4 regions of the Dickeya dadantii NCPPB 898 genome follow, and region 3 is predicted to be linked to each of the others. Evidence: predicted binding sites of a transcription regulator. Region 3 holds the regulator's gene; each other region holds the start of a gene.
What was found. The regulator CRP, encoded in region 3, controls carbon source genes, mostly activating them, when cyclic AMP is high. The targets are predictions, from matches to a motif close to ATGTGANNNNNNTCACAT.
Positions count from the first base shown of each region.

Region 1 (3,162 bases), 1.1 Mb from region 3:
AATAATGGATAAGGAATGCTATTTCAACTTTTTCGTGATGAAAGTCACATTATTTTGAAGGCAACGGCATTGCTGAAGGAATAACGGGCCGCTGTTCTGGCGGCCCGTTAGCGGGCGGAACCGTGTGTTATAGAGTAATATGCCCGTTAATCAAGGTGTTGCTGTGGCCGCCAATCCACGGCTGCCCGTCAATGTAGGAAATATTGACCCGACCATCCCGGTACAACATGGTGCCCTGACGTACCCGATAACCGAGCGTATGGTCCGTCTGTTCCGGCAACGGGCTATGCTGAATCACTCTGGCAATACAGGCGTTGGCGCTGCCGGTTACCGGGTCTTCCACCACCGCATCATTCATAACAAAGAAGGCCCGAACTTCATAATCGGTGGGGCTGGCGTTGTCATGCGGGCCGTAAATCACTACGCCGTCAGTCTGGCCGAGTTGCTGCAATCGTTGCAGATGCGTGGCATCCGGGCGCGCGTCCAGACAGGCGCGTGCGCTCTCCATCCTTACCGTCAGCCAGCGGATGCCTATCCGCACGTTGACGGGACGATAGTTTGGATGACGCCGATGGATCCCGATGGCGCTGTCGAGCAACGCGTCATACTGCGGGTCGAGCTCGGTCATCGTGACGTCCGGCGCGCGAAACGCGAGTTGGCCGTCATCGCCGATAGCGACCGGCACCAGCCCGACGCCGCATTGCTGGATCATCTGATGTGGTACGTGCGGCTTCAGGCCGGATTCCAGCAACGCATGCGCGGTTCCCAGCGTCGGATGCCCGGCGAATGGCAATTCTCCCGACGGGGTGAAAATACGCACCCGATAATCAGCCAGCGGATCGTCCGGCGGCAGCACAAAGGTGGTTTCCGACAAATTGGTCCAGCGGGCAATGGCCTGCATCTGTTCATCGCTGAGGCCGTCGGCGTCGAGAATGACGGCCAGCGGATTGCCTTTGGCGGGATGATGGCTGAACACATCGACCTGTTTAAAACGGCGTGGTGACGACATCTGATCTTTCCTTCTGCGATCTGGGGCAACGCTCATTATGTACGGTTAACAAGATGTTGTCGTGCCTGTCGTCAGGCGTGCTCGCACGGTGACGCCGCGACGGCGGGATATCAATTCCTTATTTGATTAAAAAACGTTCGATAATCGCCGGGATTCTGTTTCCCGCTTGTGGCATAATGCGCGCCAAATCACATTCCGAATCGAGTAAGTGCTGTGCTGGTAACCAATAATATTACGATGCAATTCGGCAGTAAGCCGTTGTTTGAAAACATTTCTGTCAAATTTGGCGGCGGTAACCGCTATGGATTGATCGGCGCTAACGGCTGCGGCAAATCCACATTTATGAAGATCCTCGGCGGCGATCTGGCGCCGAGCGCAGGCAATGTCGCCATCGACACGAATGAGCGGGTCGGTAAACTGCGCCAGGATCAGTTCGCATTTGAGCAATACAGCGTGCTGGATACGGTGATCATGGGGCACGCCGAACTGTGGGAAGTCAAAGAAGAACGCGACCGTATCTATGCGCTGAGCGAAATGAGCGAGGAAGATGGTTACCGGGTCGCGGATCTGGAAGTCAAATACGGCGAAATGGATGGTTACAGCGCGGAATCGCGCGCCGGCGAACTGCTGCTGGGCGTAGGGATTCCGATGGAGCAGCATTACGGGTTGATGAGCGAGGTGGCGCCGGGCTGGAAACTGCGTGTATTGCTGGCGCAGGCGCTGTTTTCCAATCCGGATATTCTGCTGCTGGACGAACCAACCAACAACCTGGACATTGATACCATCCGCTGGCTGGAGCAGGTGCTGAACGAGCGCAGCAGCACCATGATCATCATTTCCCATGACCGTCACTTCCTCAATATGGTTTGCACTCACATGGCGGATCTGGACTACGGCGAATTGCGTATCTACCCAGGCAACTATGACGAGTACATGACGGCGGCGACGCAGGCGCGTGAACGTCTGCTAGCCGACAACGCCAAGAAGAAGGCGCAGATCGCCGACCTGCAGTCGTTTGTCAGCCGCTTTAGCGCCAATGCCTCCAAATCGCGTCAGGCGACGTCCCGCGCCCGTCAGATAGAGAAAATCCAGCTGGAAGAAGTGAAAGCGTCCAGCCGTCAGAACCCGTTTATCCGCTTCGATCAGGACAAGAAACTGTTCCGTAACGCGCTGGAAATCGATGGGTTGACCAAAGGCTTTGATAACGGCCCGCTGTTCAGCCAACTGAAAATGCTGGTGGAAGTGGGGGAGAAAGTGGCGATTCTCGGTACGAACGGGATCGGTAAATCTACCCTGCTGAAAACGCTGGTCGGCGAACTGACGCCGGAGTCCGGTACGGTCAAATGGTCGGAAAACGTCCGTATTGGCTATTACGCGCAGGATCACGAGTACGAGTTTGACGGCGATCTCACCGTGTTTGACTGGATGAGCCAGTGGAAGCAGGAGAACGACGACGAGCAGGCGGTGCGCAGCGTGCTGGGTCGTCTGCTGTTTTCTCAGGACGATATCCGCAAGAAGGTCAAGGTACTGTCCGGAGGTGAAAAGGGACGGATGCTGTTTGGTAAGTTGATGATGGAAAAACCGAACATTCTGGTGATGGACGAACCGACCAACCACCTGGATATGGAATCCATTGAATCGCTGAACATGGCGCTGGAGCTGTATCAGGGCACGCTGCTGTTCGTGTCTCACGACCGTGAATTCGTCAGCTCGCTGGCGAACCGTATTGTGGAAATCACCCCGGGTAAAGTGATTGATTTCAGCGGCAACTACGAAGATTATCTGCGCAGCCGCGGAATCCAATAACGTTTTGCCTTTCGTAAAAAAGCAGTCGCTTGTCGGCTGCTTTTTTTATTGCCTGAAATGTTAAAAAGGCGACGGACAAGAATCAGGCGTGGCGAGAGAAAGAAATAACCTTGTATAAAAAACAACCGCAGCGTGCGCTTTTATCTTTCGTTTAGACAGAGACATTATCCCGCAATCATGATTTTGAAAGTAAAGTATCTAAAGTAACTGAATTGACTGGTGGCGGATGGCAAATGCAAGCGAATAATGGAAAAATAAAATCCGCTCAAGTAGAAAACAAATAAAACCAATTAAAATCAATATGATAATATTTTTATTATAACTGATATAAGCCGCTGTTAAATCGA
Region 1 covers NZ_CM001976.1:3,213,718-3,216,879, reverse strand. The annotation lists gene DDA898_RS14465 (PhzF family phenazine biosynthesis protein) at 128-1,009, opposite strand; gene DDA898_RS14460 (ABC-F family ATPase) at 1,223-2,815, shown strand.
Region 1: the regulator CRP is predicted to act here: its motif matches at 1,186-1,203, upstream of DDA898_RS14460 (ABC-F family ATPase).

Region 2 (3,162 bases), on a different contig from region 3:
ACTTCTTTTACGCCAGCGGTGAAGTAGGTTTGCAGGTTCAGCAATTCATAACCCGCGCGGATTACGCGGTTTAAGCCTGGCTCTTCCAGACCCAGCTCCGCCATGAATTCATCGCGCTCTTCATCATCAAGTTCAGCAATGTCGGATTCAACCGCGGCACATACCGGCACTACCACGGAACCTTCTCTCGCTGCGATTTCGCGAACCTGATCCAGATAAGGGTTGTTCTCGAAGCCGTCTTCATTAACGTTGGCAATGTACATTGTTGGTTTAAGGGTCAGGAAGCTCAGATAGCGGATCGCCGCTTTCTCTTCCGCGCTTAGATCCAGCGCGCGCAGCATACCGGCGTTTTCCAACTGCGGCAGGCATTTTTCCAGCGCGGCTTGTTCAACTTTCGCGTCTTTATCGCCGCCTTTGGCTTTCTTCTGTACGCGATGCAGCGCGCGTTCACAGGTGTCCAGATCCGACAACGCCAGCTCAGTGTTGATGGTATCAATATCATCGGCAGGGTTCACTTTACCGGCAACGTGGATGATATTTTCATTTTCAAAGCAACGTACCACGTGGCCGATGGCTTCGGTTTCACGGATGTTGGTCAGGAACTGGTTGCCCAGACCTTCGCCTTTGGAGGCGCCTTTCACCAGACCGGCGATATCCACAAACTCCATGGTGGTGGGGACGGTACGCTGCGGTTTGACAATCTCGGCCAACTGGTCGAGGCGCAGGTCCGGCATCGGCACTACGCCGGTGTTGGGTTCGATAGTACAAAACGGAAAGTTGGCCGCTTCGATACCGGCTTTGGTCAGCGCGTTGAACAGAGTGGATTTACCCACGTTAGGCAGCCCAACGATACCGCATTTGAATCCCATGTTTATGTCACCTTAAAAATCACTAATCATCAGGCTTTGTTTGGAAAAAGCCTGTCATAATGGAAAAAGTCAGTCTTAATGCCAATTATACACATAATGTGGCATGAACTCGATTCGCCCGATCGCCCATCATGACGCTTTGAACGCGTGCAGGCGGTTCATGGCTTTGATCATGTCTTCCTTCATCAGGATATCGGTGCAGCGCAATGATTCGTCAATCGCTTGATCGATCAGCGTCTGTTCGCTGGCGGGCGGTTTGCCTAGCACAAATCCCACCACCTTGTTTTTATCACCCGGATGGCCGATGCCGATGCGTAAACGGTGAAAATTGGGGTTGTTGCCGAGTTTGCTGACGATATCCTTCAACCCATTGTGGCCGCCGTGACCGCCACCGAGCTTCAGTTTGGCGACGCCGGGCGGCAGGTCCAGTTCATCGTGCGCCACCAGAATTTCATCGGGCTGGATGCGATAGAAGGTTGCCATCGCCGCTACGGCTTTGCCGCTCAGGTTCATGAACGTTGTGGGCACCAGCAGGCGTACATCGTTACCCGCCATAGACAGACGTGCGGTATAGCCGAAAAATTTACTCTCTTCTTTCAGCGGCTGTCGGTAGGCTTCCGCCAGGCGGTCAATGTACCAGGCGCCGGCGTTATGGCGGGTGGTGGCGTATTCGGCACCAGGGTTCGCCAGACCTACAATCAATTTGATACCACTCACAGTTTGATACCACTCATAATTTGATACGACTCACATGATACGTTTTTAGGGGAGCCTAAGGTCACGACGTATCAGGATAATTGGTAAAACCGTTAGTGTAACGCAGGGGCACTTGATCACCAACATGTGATCCTTCACGCAACCCCATAGTGAAGTGCTGCTTATACTGTGAATAAATCAGAAAGACACGCAGCAATATTTTGGTTATTTCCACTGGATATTTCTGGAGGTGAAATATGAAACGTAGAAATGCTGTGATGATGGGCAACGTATTTATGGGATTAGGTATGTTGCTTATGATTGCCGGAATAGCTTATTCGATAGCTAATCAGCTGCCTGAATTGAATTTGCCGGGTTCGCTCTATTACGTGGAGTTACTGGCTATTTTTGCCGGCGCTATTTTGTGGCTGGCGGGCGCGCGTATTAGTGGACGGGAAAATGTGACGGATCGTTATTGGTGGCTGAAGCACTTTGATAAACGCTGTCGTCGCGAACGGCATCCCTGATTAACAAGTAACGGCTATATCCAATAAGCGCCAACTGGTGGAAACCGGATGGCGGCAGTGTCGCTTTATCCGTCGACATGTTTATACCCATAATACTTCAAGTTGCAGGTGCTCTGGCTTTGCTACTCGGTCCCCCTGTGTTTCGCTGCTTTGGGACCGTATTACAAGGCTAAAATGAGCCTTGTCCTGCAATTTGAATTATTTTAAACATAAAATATATTATAAATTTTAAACATTCATTATACGGGAACATGTCTCAATAAACGCGCGCAACTTGGGTTGATTTCTGCCTGCTTTCGAAAAATAGAGAAAAAGACCATCATTTCCTGGGGAACAGTCAAGCAGTGCGGGCTCCAGGCTTCCCGTTGCCAGTTCGCGCGAAGTGTGGAATGTAGACGAGTAGATGAGGCCGACCCCTTTAACAGCAAGGTTACGCATAAGTTCACCATCATTGACCGTAATGGCTCCTGTCGGGTCAATACGTACTGTTTCATTGTTCTCAATAAATTCCCAACGATAAATATCGCCTTTTTCCGGGCGACGAAACCGAATACATTCATGATGAACAAGATCATTGGTGACTTTAGGTTTCCCATGTAGTTTGAAATAGGCTGGAGCCCCAAAAACCGCCCATTGAAAAGGCCTGGAAAGTCGTATCGCAATCATATCCTGCTCAATGTATGAACCGATCAAGATACCCGCATCATAACCCTCAGAAATAAAATTGTTGTGGCGATTACTGACAGTAATATCCAGGTTTACATTTGGCCATTCCTGGCGGAATGCGGGTAATAAAGGTTCAATAACATGCGGTAAGGCCAGACGCTCTACGATTAACCTCAATGTCCCAGCCGGAGCCTTTGACGACTGAACCGCGTCTTCGAGACTTACTGAAATTGCACGCGCAGCGGGCTCTATCTTCAAGAGCAGGTTCTTTCCGGCCTCTGTCAATGCCATTTTACGCGTTGTCCTATGAAAAAGGAGCATGCCAAGGCGATTCTCCAATTTCTGCAACGCTTGACTGACTGAACCTGGTGTTTTGCCAAGATCGATAGCCGCTTTCCGAATAC
Region 2 covers NZ_AOOE01000043.1:71,351-74,512, reverse strand. The annotation lists gene ychF (redox-regulated ATPase YchF) at 1-869, opposite strand, end outside; gene pth (aminoacyl-tRNA hydrolase) at 999-1,586, opposite strand; gene ychH (stress-induced protein YchH) at 1,823-2,092, shown strand; gene DDA898_RS00305 (LysR family transcriptional regulator) at 2,321-3,162, opposite strand, start outside.
Region 2: the regulator CRP is predicted to act here: its motif matches at 1,605-1,622, upstream of pth (aminoacyl-tRNA hydrolase).

Region 3 (3,162 bases):
CCCGTTATCACTCGCTGATTCTGGAAAAGGATTCGCTGCCTGATTGTTTTGAGGTGACCGCCTGGACCGAGAACGACGCCGGAATCGATGAGATCATGGGTGTGCGTCACCGCTCGCTGCCGCTGGAAGGCGTGCAGTTCCACCCGGAAAGCATTCTCAGCCAGCAGGGACACCAGCTACTGAGAAATTTCCTTGATTTATAGGTGGATAGCGGGCGCAAATCCGGCATTACCGGATTAATGATTGCGTATTTTTGATTTTTTATGCATATTTAATGACTATATTTTCACTCGAAAACCACGGATATCACAACGGGGCAGCAAATGGCGACAGAGAAAGCAGCAGTAACACGGGATACTTACGATAAGGTAATTCTTCCGGTTTATGCACCCGCGCAGTTTGTGCCGGTAAAAGGCAAAGGGAGCCGTGTCTGGGATCAGCAGGGCAAGGAATATATCGACTTTTCCGGCGGCATCGCGGTAACGGCGTTGGGGCACTGCCATCCGGCGCTGGTGGCGGCGTTGAAAGAGCAGGGCGAAACCCTGTGGCATACCAGTAACGTGTTCACCAACGAACCGGCGCTGCGTTTGGCCACCAAACTGATCAATGCCACCTTTGCCGACCGCGTCTTTTTCGCTAACTCCGGTGCGGAAGCCAACGAAGCGGCATTCAAGCTGGCTCGCCATTACGCCATTACCCGCCATAGCCCGTACAAGACCAAGATCATTTCGTTTTATCAGTCGTTCCACGGCCGTACGCTGTTCACCGTTTCCGTCGGCGGCCAGCCGAAATACGCCGATGGTTTCGGCCCGAAACCGGCGGACATCGTGCATGTGCCGTTCAACGATCTGGACGCGGTAAAAGCGGTGATGGATGACCACACCTGCGCGGTGGTGCTGGAGCCGATTCAGGGCGAAGGCGGTATCACGCCCGCTACGCCGGCCTTCCTCAGCGGCGTGCGCGAGCTGTGCGATCAGTATCAGGCGCTGCTGGTATTTGACGAAGTGCAGTGCGGCATGGGCCGCAGCGGCAAGCTGTTCTCTTATATGCATTACGGCATCACGCCGGATATTCTGACCACCGCCAAAGCGCTGGGCGGCGGTTTCCCGATCAGCGCGATGCTGACCACGGAAGAGATTGCGTCGGTGATGGCGGTCGGTACTCACGGCACGACCTACGGCGGCAATCCGCTGGCCTGCGCGGTGGCGGAAGCGGCGCTGGATGTGATCAACACGCCGGAGGTGCTGTCCGGGGTGGTGGATCGTCATGCGCGCTTTGTGTCTGCGCTGGAGCGCATTAATGCGCAGTACGATATTTTCGACGAAATCCGCGGCATGGGTCTGCTGCTGGGCGCGCAGCTGAAACCGGCCTGGCATGGCCGCGCCAGGGATTTCCTGGCCGCATCGGCGGACCTGGGGTTGATGATTTTGGTGGCGGGGCCGGACGTGATCCGTTTTGTGCCGTCGCTGGTGATTACTCCGGAAGAGATCGATCAAGGCATGGCGCTGTTCGGGAAAGCAGTGGAGCAGGTGGTGAAAGGCGCGTAAGCCACGGCTTTTCTCTGCACTAAAACGACAAGAGCGTGCCTGGGCACGCTCTTTTTGATCCGGCTGATTTTGATCCGGTGGATGATAATCAGCGGGTGCCGTACACCACGATGGTTTTACCGTGGGCGGAGATCAGGTTCTGATCTTCCAGCATCTTCAGGATACGACCGACAGTTTCGCGGGAACAGCCGACAATCTGACCGATCTCCTGCCGGGTGATCTTGATTTGCATGCCGTCCGGGTGGGTCATGGCGTCCGGTTGCTTGGCCAGGTTGAGCAGGGTTTGCGCGATACGGCCGGTTACGTCGAGGAACGCCAGGTTGCCGACTTTCTGCGAGGTCACCTGCAGGCGTCGCGCCATCTGCGAGGACAACCGCATCAGAATATCCGGGTTGACCTGAATCAGCTGGCGGAATTTTTTATAGGAAATCTCAGCGACTTCGCAGGCGGTTTTCGCCCGGACCCACGCACTGCGTTCCTGACCATCTTCGAACAAACCAAGTTCGCCGATAAAATCGCCCTGATTCAGATAAGAAAGAATCATTTCCTTGCCTTCTTCATCCTTGATCAGCACGGCAACCGAGCCTTTCACGATGTAGTAAAGCGTCTCTGCTTTTTCACCCTGATGAATCAGAGTGCTCTTCGATGGGTACTTGTGAATGTGGCAATGAGAAAGGAACCATTCGAGAGTCGGGTCTGTTTGCGGTTTGCCGAGAACCATTCGCTGTTATCCTCTGTTGTAATTCACTGCGCAAATCACAGGGCTCAGAGTTCCCTGTACGGCGTGATAACATAGTTATAATTCAATTCCGTCCTGGCGGAATGACGTCAGGGAATATACTGAGGCTGTCTATAACCGTCATACTTCAGGCTGCAGGCGCGTTGGCTTTCCTGCAATCGAATTATTGAGGGTATATCGGATGACGCCAGTAAGCCGGCGGCTGGTCAGGCAGAGGCTCAACGCACACCGGTTTACGCCTTCGTTTGTAACACAGGTTGAGTGTAGTGTCTTGTGTTGTCTCGCTTCAGCATGATTAAGCTCTGATTATCAGACTTTTTTATACATAAGCGGTGTAAAATTTCAAAAATAATTGATTGAGGGCAAACTTATGCAGGCTCGGGTGAAATGGGTTGAAGGGTTAACGTTTCTTGGCGAGTCCGCGTCCGGACATCAACTGCTGATGGACGGCAACGCCGGCGATAAAGCGCCCAGCCCGATGGAAATGGTGCTGATGGCGGCAGGCGGATGCAGCGCCATTGATGTGGTGTCTATCCTGCAGAAAGGCCGCTACGATGTGGCGGACTGCGAAGTGCGCCTGACCTCTGAACGCCGTGAGGAAGCGCCGCGTTTGTTCACCGCCATCAACCTGCACTTTATCGTTACCGGCAAAGGGTTGAACGACAAGGCCGTGGAGCGTGCGGTGTCGCTGTCGGCGGAGAAATACTGCTCCGTGGCGCTGATGCTGGAGAAAGCGGTGACGATCACCCACAGCCACGAAGTGATCGCGCTCGACTAAATCGTCAGGCACGCGGCGGCGAGTTTCGGTGCTCCGCCGCGTCGCTTAGTCAATATGGTTGCCTTCTATTAATCGCTGCACCAGCGGCATCATGATCA
Region 3 covers NZ_CM001976.1:4,334,410-4,337,571, reverse strand. The annotation lists gene DDA898_RS19530 (aminodeoxychorismate synthase component II) at 1-203, shown strand, start outside; gene argD (bifunctional acetylornithine/succinyldiaminopimelate transaminase) at 324-1,547, shown strand; gene crp (cAMP-activated global transcriptional regulator CRP) at 1,636-2,268, opposite strand; gene DDA898_RS19515 (OsmC family protein) at 2,657-3,064, shown strand; gene DDA898_RS19510 (phosphoribulokinase) at 3,110-3,162, opposite strand, start outside.

Region 4 (3,162 bases), 1.2 Mb from region 3:
ACATGGATTTCAAAGTGGCCGGTAGCCGTGAAGGCGTGACCGCGCTGCAGATGGACATCAAAATCGAAGGTATCACCCGCGAAATCATGCAGGTGGCGCTGAATCAGGCTAAGGGTGCGCGTCTGCACATTCTGGGCGTGATGGAACAGGCCATTAGCACGCCGCGTGGCGATATCTCTGAGTTCGCGCCGCGTATTCACACCATCAAGATCAGCACCGACAAGATCAAAGATGTGATCGGTAAAGGCGGTTCGGTGATCCGTGCGCTGACCGAAGAAACCGGCACCACCATCGAGATCGAAGACGACGGTACGGTGAAAATCGCATCGACCGACGGCGAAAAAGCGAAACATGCTATTCGTCGTATCGAAGAGATCACCGCTGAAATCGAAGTTGGCCGTATCTATCAGGGCAAAGTGACCCGCATCGTTGACTTTGGCGCCTTTGTGGCCATCGGCGGCGGTAAAGAAGGTCTGGTACATATTTCTCAGATCGCCGACAAGCGTGTTGAGAAAGTGACCGACTATCTGCAGATGGGCCAGGAAGTACCGGTCAAGGTACTGGAAGTGGACCGTCAGGGTCGTATCCGTTTGAGCATAAAAGAAGCAACTTCTCAATCTCAGGAAACTGTTCAGGTTTCCGAGGAAGAATAATAGCGGATAATCGATTGGCAGCTCCTTACGATGTGAAGGAGCTGCGTGTATTATAAGGAACGGATATCCTTATGCTGAGCAGTCGGGGACAGGATGTTCATCCAATGTTTGTCTTCGGGAGTAGGAAATGAAGCCTTTCTTGCGCTGGTGTTATGTTGCGACAGCAATTATGCTGGCAGGATGCAGCAACACGGATTGGCGCAAAGATGCATTGCTGGCGGTTCCGTTGCAGCCAACGCTGCAGCAGGAAGTCATCCTGGCGCGTATGGAGCAGATCCTGGCGAGCCGGGCAATTACTCCCGATGAGCGAGCACAGCTGTTATATGAGCGCGGAGTGCTGTATGATAGCCTCGGGTTACGGGCGTTGGCGCGAAATGATTTTTCACAAGCGCTTTCCATCCGTCCCGATATGCCGGAAGTGTTTAACTATCTCGGCATTTACTTGACGCAGGCAGGCAATTTTGATGCTGCCTATGAAGCGTTTGATTCTGTATTAGAGCTTGATCCAACTTACAATTATGCGCGTTTGAATCGGGGCATCGCTTTGTACTACGGCGGTCGCTACCTGTTGGCGCAGGATGATCTGCTAGCGTTTTATCGCGACGATCCTAATGATCCTTTCCGTTCCCTGTGGCTTTATCTGGTGGAGAGAGAAATCAATCCCGAGAAGGCCAAATCAGCGTTGAAAGAACGCTACGAAGGGGCAAAGAAAGGTGTGTGGGGATGGACGATTGTCGAATTCTACCTGGGCGACATCAACGAAAAAGTGTTGATGCAGCGTGTGCAGGAAGAAGCTAAGGATAACACTTCGCTCGCCGAGCATCTCAGTGAAACTGACTTCTATTTAGGTAAGCACTACCTAAGTCTGGGGGACAAGAACACCGCCGAGGCGTTGTTCAAGCTGACGGTTGCTAACAATGTTCACAATTTTGTTGAGCACCGCTATGCATTGTTGGAATTGGCGCAGTTAGGCCAAGAGCAAGACGACCTATCAGGATCGGACCAGCAATAGCTGACGAACACCTTTCAGCCTGAAATCATGACGATTTCTTCATCGCCTTAACGGGCGAGGCTTTTTTGTTCGCTTTTTAATCCAATTTGAGCCGGTTCACACTTTTCAATGAAAATGATTGAGTATTTTCTCGACAAGTTATGTAGACTGGCCGCCATTTTGAAGTGAGGCAAAGTTTACATGGCAGAGTTTGAAACCTCTTTTGCTAGTCTGGGGCTGTCCGCTCCGATTCTGAATGCACTGTCTGAGATGGGGTACGAAAAGCCGTCCCCGATTCAGGCGGAATGTATTCCTCATCTGCTCAACGGGCGCGACGTACTGGGTATGGCGCAGACCGGGAGCGGCAAGACCGCGGCATTTTCCCTGCCGCTGCTGAACAATATCAAGGCTGACCTGAAAGCGCCGCAGTTGCTGGTGCTGGCACCGACCCGCGAACTGGCGGTGCAGGTTGCGGAAGCCTGTAACGAATTTTCCAAACACATGCAGGGCGTCAACGTGGTGGCGCTGTACGGCGGCCAGCGTTATGACGTGCAACTGCGCGCGCTGCGTCAGGGACCGCAAATCGTGGTCGGTACCCCGGGGCGTCTGCTGGACCACCTGAAACGCGGTACGCTGGATCTGTCCAACCTGAGCGGTCTGGTACTGGACGAAGCTGACGAAATGCTGCGCATGGGCTTCATTGAAGATGTGGAAAACATCATGGCGCAGATCCCGGCTGAACATCAGACTGCGCTGTTCTCCGCCACCATGCCGGAAGCGATTCGTCGTATCACTCGTCGTTTCATGAACGATCCGCAGGAAGTCCGCATTCAGTCCAGCGTGACGACTCGTCCGGATATCAGCCAGAGCTACTGGACGGTATACGGCATGCGTAAGAATGAAGCGCTGATCCGTTTCCTGGAAGCGGAAGATTTTGATGCGGCGATCATTTTCGTGCGCACCAAGAACGCCACGCTGGAAGTGGCCGAAGCGCTGGAGCGCAGCGGTTACAACAGCGCCGCGCTGAACGGCGACATGAATCAGGCGCTGCGTGAACAAACGCTGGAACGTCTGAAAGACGGTCGTCTGGATATCCTGATCGCGACCGACGTTGCCGCGCGTGGTCTGGATGTTGAGCGTATCAGCCTGGTGGTGAACTACGATATCCCGATGGATTCCGAGTCCTACGTACACCGTATCGGTCGTACCGGTCGTGCCGGTCGTGCCGGACGTGCGCTGCTGTTCGTGGAAAACCGCGAGCGTCGCCTGCTGCGTAATATCGAACGCACCATGAAGCTGACGATTCCGGAAGTGGATCTGCCGAACGCCGAACTGCTGGGGCAGCGCCGTCTGGCGCAGTTTGCCGGCAAAGTACAGCAGCAACTGGAAAGCAGCGATCTGGACATGTACCGTGCGCTGCTCAGCAAGCTGCAGCCGCAGCAAGAAGAGCTGGACATCGAAACGCTGGCTGCCGCGCTGCTGAAAATGGCGCAGGGCGAACGTCCGCTGATTCTGCCG
Region 4 covers NZ_CM001976.1:658,089-661,250, forward strand. The annotation lists gene pnp (polyribonucleotide nucleotidyltransferase) at 1-653, shown strand, start outside; gene nlpI (lipoprotein NlpI) at 781-1,665, shown strand; gene yrbN (protein YrbN) at 1,774-1,833, shown strand; gene DDA898_RS03500 (DEAD/DEAH family ATP-dependent RNA helicase) at 1,846-3,162, shown strand, end outside.
Region 4: the regulator CRP is predicted to act here: its motif matches at 1,750-1,767, upstream of yrbN (protein YrbN).